4 regions of the Candidatus Brocadia sinica JPN1 genome follow, and region 1 is predicted to be linked to each of the others. Evidence: riboswitches for the same ligand, from Rfam matches in the RefSeq annotation. Region 1 holds a riboswitch; each other region holds the start of a gene.
What was found. A riboswitch is a leader RNA that binds a small molecule or an ion and turns the genes downstream of it on or off. The one in region 1 is predicted to bind cyclic di-GMP.

Region 1 (2,201 bases):
TTGAGCGAACGTAAAAATATCCCGATTATTATTAACACCGCTTATGGAGGTTATAAGGATAATTTTATGACATGGTCGGCTGATACATATATTATTAAATCTTCTGATCTGAGTGAATTGAAAAACATGGTAAAGGAATTACTAGGGAAAACCGAATGCAGAACACCCTGAAAGTCAAGACAAAATTTGTTAAAAAGTTTTGGTTACATTTGATGAGTAAGGAGGTTCTATTTGAGGAATTCGATGCGCTTAATATAAGCCTCAGCCTTTCCGCCGCCACCAGTTGTGGTAGTGTCAACCTCAAGACATAAACCAGATATTGAGGGAACCTCTTTATCGTAATATGTTTGAAACGCACCAGCCAAATCAAACTCTGAAATTACCGTTTCTTCAAGTTCCGGGTTTCCTACACAAACAAAACGCCCACCCGTTTGATAAAACCTCCCTTTGTAAGGCATGTTAATTTCGTCAGCTTCGCTGAGAAACAGGCTTATGAAATGGGGTAAATCCGGTATCAGAAAATGCCCACTGGGTAATTTTTCTGAACCAAAAAATATATATAAAGCCAAAGCTTGATTCCTGTTTCCGTTCTCAAAGGAAGCATCCTTTGGGTATTTCACAATTCCCCATTCAATGCGCGCTTTAGAAACTTCCGGAAGAGTGATATCCTTACAAACAAGAAAACCTCTGACGGGTTGCTTGGTTTTAGTAAACAACATACTATCCTTAATGAAGAATTCAATTTCCGTAGGATACTTAGCTGCGCCCATATAATAAAGCCCCTTCGATTCCAACCACTTACGGATAGAACCTCCTGTATAATCTGAAAAATCGATTACATGTTTTACCTTCTGAACCTCTTCATTGTCTTGTTTTTTCAGACTGTTGTCCTTAGCAACTTTGGATGGTTCTTGAATCTCAGATAGTTTGTTTTCTTCTGAAAAAGCGTTTCCACTTAAAACAAAGATTACAATTGATATGATACTTGCTATAAAACTTTTCATTTTTTGTGAAATTTTAACCGTAAAATAAAAAAGCCTTACTGCAAAGATATGTTTCTAAAATCTTCGGCAGTAAGGCTATCTTACACTACGCCTTTGTAGTTAAAGACCCTATTACTTTGCGTCTCCCGATCACTCAGGGTTTACCTTTATCGCTCTGTGTAAATTATCATAATGATTCTTTCTCATGTCAAATAAAAATTTATTAACTATTGTAAATTCTCAATCTTATGTTACTAATAAAAACAATGTGATAGATTATTATCAAAAAATAGGTACAATAAATTTAACAATTTGCTTATAAGGTCATTCATGAACAAGGAGGGTGTACTATGAAAAGAGGTTGCCTTATGAAAAGATTTTTTTTTTACATGCATATTACTCTTATTCCCCTTACTTACGTTTGGGGACACTTCTCCATTTACGTTAAAGGTAACTCCATTAAAGGAACACATCCCTGCTGGCGACCTTATCCCTGTCACAGTAACTATCACCATTGCCCCTAACCACCGAGTTTATAAGGATCAGGTCAAGGTAGAAAGCGCAGATCCTTCACGATTCGCGGTGACTTTTACAGAGCTTCCTGCTGGAAAGGTTAAGTACGACTCATTCCTGGAGAAAGAGGTAGAAAATTACGAAGGGCAGGTGGAAGTAAAGTCGTTCGTTCAGGTATCAAAGGACGTTCCCGCTGGCCCTCATAACATAAAGCTCAAGGTACACTATCAAGGGTGTTCAGAGAAAATCTGCTTTATCCCCAAAATTGAGGAGTTTGTATTATCCGTCCAGGTGGAGGCTGTCGATTGGAAAGTACCTGCATCACGAGCAGAAGAAAAACAGTCTCAGCCTGTTTCAAAAGTTGAATCAGTAGCAAAACCCGGGGAAAAAACTGAAGCCACCGGTTTCCAAAAAACTATTGAAAGCCGTGGTATTTTTGTATCCCTGATCCTCGTCTTCCTGGCAGGAGTAGGTTTGAGTTTTACCCCGTGCGTGTATCCCATGATACCTATTACTGTGGCGGTAATCGGGGGACAGGCAATAGGGGATCAGGCTACAACAAGAAAACCGCTGACGGCCTTTTTCCTTTCGCTGATTTATGTCCTGGGTATATCTATTGTGTACTCAGCCATGGGAGTTGCAGCAGCTTCAACTGGTGCATTGTTTGGCACGGCCTTGCAAAGCCCATGGGTTATAGGTTTTGTG
Region 2 (2,201 bases), 1.8 Mb from region 1:
CGTGCGCCGGCCACTTTCAAATCGGTAACGTTGTCAAAAATGAGGTGCCGTTCGTATAATCCGTTATCCGTCCCGGCAAACTGCACCGGCCCACACCCATATTGTTTGAGGAGTTCCGATTCAGTGACCTTGCCTGCTGACACCCTTGTGGATGCTGCCATACTTTTTGTACTCATCTCAATATCCTTTCTGACGTTATACTCAAGGTGATCATAGAACGTGCATGTTAAGATTGATTACCAGGTGGCACGGACAAATTTCGTTTGTCCGTGCTGAAGCTGCACGATATTGTTGGCGAATTATTCATGTTAAAACTTGGATAGACAATATAAGTCAAACCGTTGCGAGTGCAAAGTATAAAGCAGTATTACAAAACACGGACAAGCATAGCTTGTCCGTGCCACCGGTCGGTTAGATTATGGTGGCTATCAAATCTATAAATCATAAATTGCGAGCATCTTGAGTATACCTTTTTTTACCCCTGGGGTACCTGCAACCGGATCTATCATGTACCGATGTGATGATCATCATTCCACAGCCGTATCACCGGATGTGAAAGATCATGTTTATAACCCAGTGCACTCAGGCTCGCGGTGCTTAGCATGAAATACGAACAGGAAACCGATGGCTCAAGTCCGAGCCATCGGACCGTAAGGACTCTGATAAAATGTCCGCTCGAAAAAATCAGCACATTCCCATTAACCTTGCGCACCCTGCCGATTACTCGGTCAGCCCGCGCTACGGCCTGAGCCGGTAATTCTCCTCCGGGACAGCCATCACGGAAGAGCTGCCAATCCGGGTGTTGGGCATGTATCTCGCTGGAGAGGTGGCCTTCATATTCGCCATAGTTCCATTCAACAAGGTCATGATCGACCTCCGCTACAGCCCCAAAACCGGCCAGTTCACAAGTCCGCACAGCTCGCTGCAGCGGACTGGTAAATACCTTGGCAAAAGCTATACCTTTCAGGCGTTCCCTAAGCCGGCGCGCATTCCGCTCGCCGCGCTCGGTCAGCGGCAAATCAGTAAGACCGGTATACTTCCCCGTCAGACTCCAGGCCGTTTCACCATGTCTCGCAAGATAAATGACCGGAAGCTCTTCGCTCATGATTTCATATCTCCTTCATCCTAACCCGAACGAGTCGGAAAAGACAAAATCCGAAGCACGAAATTCGTGAGTCAACTCAACCCTGTCAGGGTTAAAATAAACAAAAAAAGCCTTACTGCAAAGATATTTATTTCGAATATCTTCGGCAGTAAGGCTGTCTTTTAGAAAAAACCGCTTAAGCCGTTGAAACTGTTTCAACGGCTTGGCAAGACCCTTTACTTTGCGCCCCCTGATTGCTCAGGGTTTACCTTTATCGGGACATTTTGAATTTTGTGTGCCCATGTTGGCAACTTTGATCATTACTATCATTAATAGATAATCTCTGTCAAGCAAAAAATAACAATACAAAAATATATTCTCAAACAAATAATGCGCCAAAGAGTGTTTGCAATCATTATTGAAAATTGTATAATCAAGAAAATTGCCATTATGAGGCTTTTCCTCATTATGTTTGAGGAAGATGGGTACTCAATAGCCATGGCGTACCGGAGAAAGGAAAACACATGTCTCACATTAACACAAAGGGTCGAAGCTCACCACTCGGCGCAACCGTTTACGAAGACGGCGTTAACTTCAGCGTTTTTTCCCGTAATGCTACAGGTGTAGAACTGTTGTTCTTTGACCACGAGGACAACGACAAGCCGGTACGCAGTATTCAAATTGATCCCTGGGCCGGCCGAACCTATCATTACTGGCATGTCTTTGTGTCAGGCGTACAAGCCGGACAACTTTACGGTTATCGGGTACGCGGACCGCATGAACCTGCCAGGGGGATGAGATTCGATCCATCCAAAGTCCTTCTCGATCCCTATGGCCGCGGTGTTGCTGTTCCCAGGAATTACAGTCGAGAAGCCGCCAGCAAAGCGGGTGACAACGCCGCTGTGGCGATGAAAAGCGTAGTGGTCGATACCCACAAGTATAATTGGGAAGGCGACACGTCGATTAAACGGCCGTCATCACGCATGATCATTTACGAGATGCATGTGCGGGGTTTTACCCGCCATCCCAGTTCAGGGGTTTCCGAAAAGGCACGTGGCACTTACGCCGGCCTGATTGAGAAGATTCCGTATCTTCAGGAACTCGGTGTTACTGCGGT
Region 3 (2,201 bases), 100 kb from region 1:
GCTATAAAAGCCGATAGGGATATGCCCGCTTTGTCCACTCGTTCTCAGGATACCTGGCCTGAAGTTGTTCGTATGCCTCTTTAAGTCCTTTTGGATTTTTCGTATCTTTGTATAAGCATACACCTTTCAGATAAATTGCCTCCGGTGCTGAGTCACTTTTAGGAAAATCAGATAAAATCTTCTCCAGGTTTGAAAACGCCTCTTTGAATGCATTGTGGTCAAAATGAACTTTTGCAATACCCAGCAATAACAAAGGCATCAATTCTTCGGGAGAAAGAAAACCGACTGCCCTGTGATGTTCTTTGCCTTCCATATCAAGAATTATAAGGGTTGGAGTCCAGTTTATACTAAAATCCGTAGCAAGGGGCTGCGTATCATAGCGCACGCGCAGTGGAATTACAGAATCTCTGATAAATTCGGTAACGTCTTTATTTGGATACGAAACTGTATCCATCTGTTGGCATCCGATTCAGCCTGGGTTAAAGAAATCAAGTAACACTGGCTTTTTCTCCAATCGTGCCCTTGATAGGGCATTGTCCATTCCTGTTTCCCATATAATTTTGTTTTCCATACCCTTCCCTCCTTATAGTAAAGTTAATGATCGGCATCCGTAATGACCGAGATGCGCTTCCAGACTGGGTCAAATGGGCAATTTCACCCTATTTCGTGAGATTTATTCCCCGCTTTATGGGTTAAAAAGCGACAAAACAAGCGCAAAAAATGGCAATTTATAGCAGTTCTTACTCACTTTTGAAGCAAAAAAGTTCATTTGACCTAGTCTGTCAGCTTCACCCAACCTTATACGTTATTACGGTTCGATAGGATAGCCCGCCTTTTTCCAACTATTAACGCCTCCATCAAGGGCCTTTGTATTCTTATATCCCTTCTTTATGAATTCCGCTGCCTGACCGGCAGCGCTCGCTTCTTTGGGTCAGCCGCAGTAAAAGATAATCTCCTGATCTTTTGATAATGACGGTAACCTTGATTTAAATTCGTGCAGCGAAATCGCACCCTGCAGTTTCATTTGCCTGAATGTTGTCTCGTCGTCATATGCGCAGACGAGGAGCGTTGTGCCGGATTTCAACTTCTGGTAAACTTCTTTCGGAGTAATACGTACGGGTTCTGCCATAATACACCTCCCATTCTTTCTAAAAGTTGCCGGGGTAAGAATAAAAAGGCTTCTTAGGGCGTATTGCAATACGCCCCTACTTCTCTTTGTAAAATATATATCTCCTAAATCGTAAATATTCCTGGTTAAAAGACTATAGTCATCAAACTCAATTACTGAAAAACCAAACAAAAAAGCCTTACTGCAAAGATATTTATTAAACATCTTCGGCAGTAAGGCTGTCTCTTCGTAAGCCGTTTAAACAGTTTAAACGGCTTAAACTGTTTAAACAACTGATAAGACCCTTTACTTTGCGTCCCCTGATTACTCAGGATTTGCCTTTATCGTAATGTTCTTTTACCGCACTACTTCGTAAAAACCATTATTGAAACTTCATACTTATATAACATGCATAGTAACTTATCTCAAGCAAAAAAATAAAAGAAATAAAATTCCTATTGCACTATTCCACTTTTGTATGGTCAAATAAGAAGTTAAAATTTTGATTTATCATAACTATCCCTCTTGATAGTATCATTACTTATATGTCTATGCTAACAATACGAACACAATCCAGGTGAACGAAAAGGAGGTCTTATCCTGAACGCATATCTTGTTCTCATCCTTTGCCTTTACATCTTCAAAGAGACCTTTGAATACTGGGTTCAGTATCTCAATCTCAGACACATGAGAAGGGCTGGCGCAACTGTTCCATCTGAATTTGCGGGAAAGATAGACGAATCGGTACTAAAAAAAACAATTGACTACGAAACAGAAAAAACCCGTTTCAGCTTTATATCGTCAATATTCAGTAATATAATTACCATCATATTCATCTTTGGCGGTCTGCTGAATATCTATAATTCATGGATTGCTTCGCTGAACCTGTCATTTATCGTATCGGGATGGCTGTTCTTCTTACTTTTAGCCTATGGCTCCGAATTCCTATCCATACCTTTCAGCCTTTACCATACCTTTAAGATAGAAAATAAATACGGATTCAACGCCATGACCTCACGACTATGGGTATCCGATTTCATAAAAACGCTCCTGATTTCAACCGTCATGTTGTCGCTGGTGACATTTGCAGGAT
Region 4 (2,201 bases), 3.3 Mb from region 1:
GCAACGACTATGGCATCCAGATCATCGGTTTCAAGTTTTTTAAGCCGTGTATCCAAATTGCCACGCAGGTCTAAAATTTTGAAATCGGGCCGAAAAGCAAGTAATTGTGCCTTTCTGCGAAGGCTGCTTGTGCCAATACGCGCATTATCGGGCAGCTTTTCTAAATTGGCATTGTTGTTACTAATAAGGGCATCATGGGGGTCCTCGCGCTTGGGTGTGGCGCCGATCATTAACCCCTCGTGCAGCTCTGTTGGCACATCTTTGGCGCTGTGAACGGCAATGTCTATCTTTCCTTTCATTAAAGCCGTTTCCAGTTCCTTGGTAAATAAACCAATTCCCCCTAAACGGGACAAGGGGGCATCGGTAATCTTGTCACCCTTTGTCGAAATTTTTTCGATCTGAAATTCAAATCCAGGATTTAACCTTTTAAGCTCTGATATAACCCAATTTGTTTGGATGAGCGCAAGTTTACTGCCCCTGGAACCCACGATAACCAGTTTTTCCTTTGCCAATGTAAATTCTCTCCATTTTTTATGAATTATTAAAGTAATTACAAATCTCTTAACTAGAAAATGCGTTTTTTGATAATATCATAATATGCTAGAGGTGTCAAACTACTTTGCCTGTTTGAGTTTTGCCAGCTTCATGACTGGTAAATATTTTATTTTTTCTTGAAATAAAAGGCATAAAAATACTATAGATAATAGATAATAGATAGTAAAATTTTGATGATGAAAAACATTACGACAAAGGCAAACCCTGGGCGATCAGGGGACGCAAAGTAAAGGGTCTTGTCGAGCCGTTTAAACGGCTTTATGAAAGATAGCCTTACTGCCGAAGATGTTTGAATGAATATCTTTGCAGTAAGGCTTTTTTGTTTTCATGAAAGGAGAACTAACAATGTACTTATTCAGAATACTGAAGAAAGGCTTGACCCCCGCAGCGGCCGTATTGATGATGTATCTTGGAATCGCATTAATTTCTTTGGAAACAACCACTTCATATACTGCATCTGCAGATCATCCTGAGCAAATGGTAAGACTCAAAGAAAAAGAAAATTCGATGGTAACCCTCGATGATGTGGCGAAATTTGCCGAGGAATACATTCAGAAAAATTCCAGGGATGGCATCTTCAGACACTATGATAAAAAAACGAAAAAAGATCTGGAGTTAAAGTTTGACAAGGTGCATCGTGAACGGCTCTCGCAGATAAAGAAGGATGAATATTTTATCTGTGCCGATTTCAAGGGGAGGGACGGTCATACATACGACCTTGACTTTTTTGTGCAGGGGAAAAGCAAGAGTTATTTAAATATTGATAAAAAGGGCATTGCCATCCACAAGGTAAATGGCAAAGAGAATTACTCATGGAACTACAATGAAAAGAAAGGTATCTGGGAGAAGAAGACCGTCAAAACCGAAAAGAAACGACCGGAGCATCCTGAACATCCGAAGCCTGACTACCCTTAATAATAGTCAGTATCACCAGTAGAGCTGTTGATGCTGACTGAAAACATGCTGAATCAGTATCTTTGTGGCTTTTCCCAGAGCAATATTTTCAGGAAAGGGGGTGGTTCAATGGAGAAATTGATGTCACTTTTGTATCTTTCATGCCAGTGACTTTATATGGCAATTGGCAGTTTTACCTTTTCAAGCTACTGCTGCTACGGATTCGTTTACCTTTTGATAAAGGAGACCCAATTATGAATTTATTCCTAATTCCGAGAAAAAGTTTGGCAACAGTTACAGTCTTGTTGTTTATGTTAGGATTGAGCGCTTCATCTGCTTTTTCCGAAAGAGAGCATCCGGGACAAGTGATACCGTACAAAGAGGAGGAAAAACCGCGTATAACCAAGGAGGATGTGGCAAAATTTGCTGAAGAATACATTCGGAAAAATTCCACAGAGGGTGTTTTCAAGTATCTTGATAAGAACACAGAAAAATATTTAGGGTTGATGCTTGACAAGGTGCATAAGGACAAGCTCTCTCCAACAAAGACGGATGAATATTTTGTCTGTGCAGACTTTAAAGGGAAAGACGGTAATACGTACGACCTGGACTTCTTTGTGCAGGGGACCAATAAGGATAATTTGAGGGTTGATAAAGCGAGCATTGCCGTTCATAAGATGAATGGCAAAGAGAATTATACCTGGAACTATAATAAGAAGAAAGACCTCTGGGAGAAGAAGGCTATCCTAATT

Region 2: it holds a riboswitch for cyclic di-GMP, as region 1 does, so the genes downstream of both, BROSI_RS07350 (histidine phosphatase family protein) here and BROSI_RS15850 (hypothetical protein) in region 1, are expected to answer to the same signal.
Region 3: it holds a riboswitch for cyclic di-GMP, as region 1 does, so the genes downstream of both, BROSI_RS15375 (rhodanese-like domain-containing protein) here and BROSI_RS15850 (hypothetical protein) in region 1, are expected to answer to the same signal.
Region 4: it holds a riboswitch for cyclic di-GMP, as region 1 does, so the genes downstream of both, BROSI_RS00655 (hypothetical protein) here and BROSI_RS15850 (hypothetical protein) in region 1, are expected to answer to the same signal.

The regions. Positions count from the first base shown of each region.
Region 1 is NZ_BAFN01000001.1:3,466,310-3,468,510, forward strand. Features, by position in the region: gene BROSI_RS15845 (response regulator) at 1-171, shown strand, start outside; gene BROSI_RS15850 (hypothetical protein) at 228-1,004, opposite strand; cyclic di-GMP riboswitch class I at 1,067-1,159, opposite strand; gene BROSI_RS15855 (protein-disulfide reductase DsbD family protein) at 1,473-2,201, shown strand, end outside.
Region 2 is NZ_BAFN01000001.1:1,635,289-1,637,489, forward strand. Features, by position in the region: gene BROSI_RS07345 (glycogen/starch/alpha-glucan phosphorylase) at 1-161, opposite strand, end outside; gene BROSI_RS07350 (histidine phosphatase family protein) at 506-1,105, opposite strand; cyclic di-GMP riboswitch class I at 1,247-1,364, opposite strand; gene glgX (glycogen debranching protein GlgX) at 1,609-2,201, shown strand, end outside.
Region 3 is NZ_BAFN01000001.1:3,364,585-3,366,785, reverse strand. Features, by position in the region: gene BROSI_RS15380 (tetratricopeptide repeat protein) at 2-454, opposite strand; gene BROSI_RS20865 (thioredoxin family protein) at 470-571, opposite strand; gene BROSI_RS15375 (rhodanese-like domain-containing protein) at 932-1,129, opposite strand; cyclic di-GMP riboswitch class I at 1,335-1,458, opposite strand; gene BROSI_RS15370 (M48 family metallopeptidase) at 1,796-2,201, shown strand, end outside.
Region 4 is NZ_BAFN01000001.1:158,817-161,017, reverse strand. Features, by position in the region: gene hemC (hydroxymethylbilane synthase) at 1-512, opposite strand, end outside; cyclic di-GMP riboswitch class I at 742-839, shown strand; gene BROSI_RS00655 (hypothetical protein) at 901-1,470, shown strand; gene BROSI_RS00650 (hypothetical protein) at 1,704-2,201, shown strand, end outside.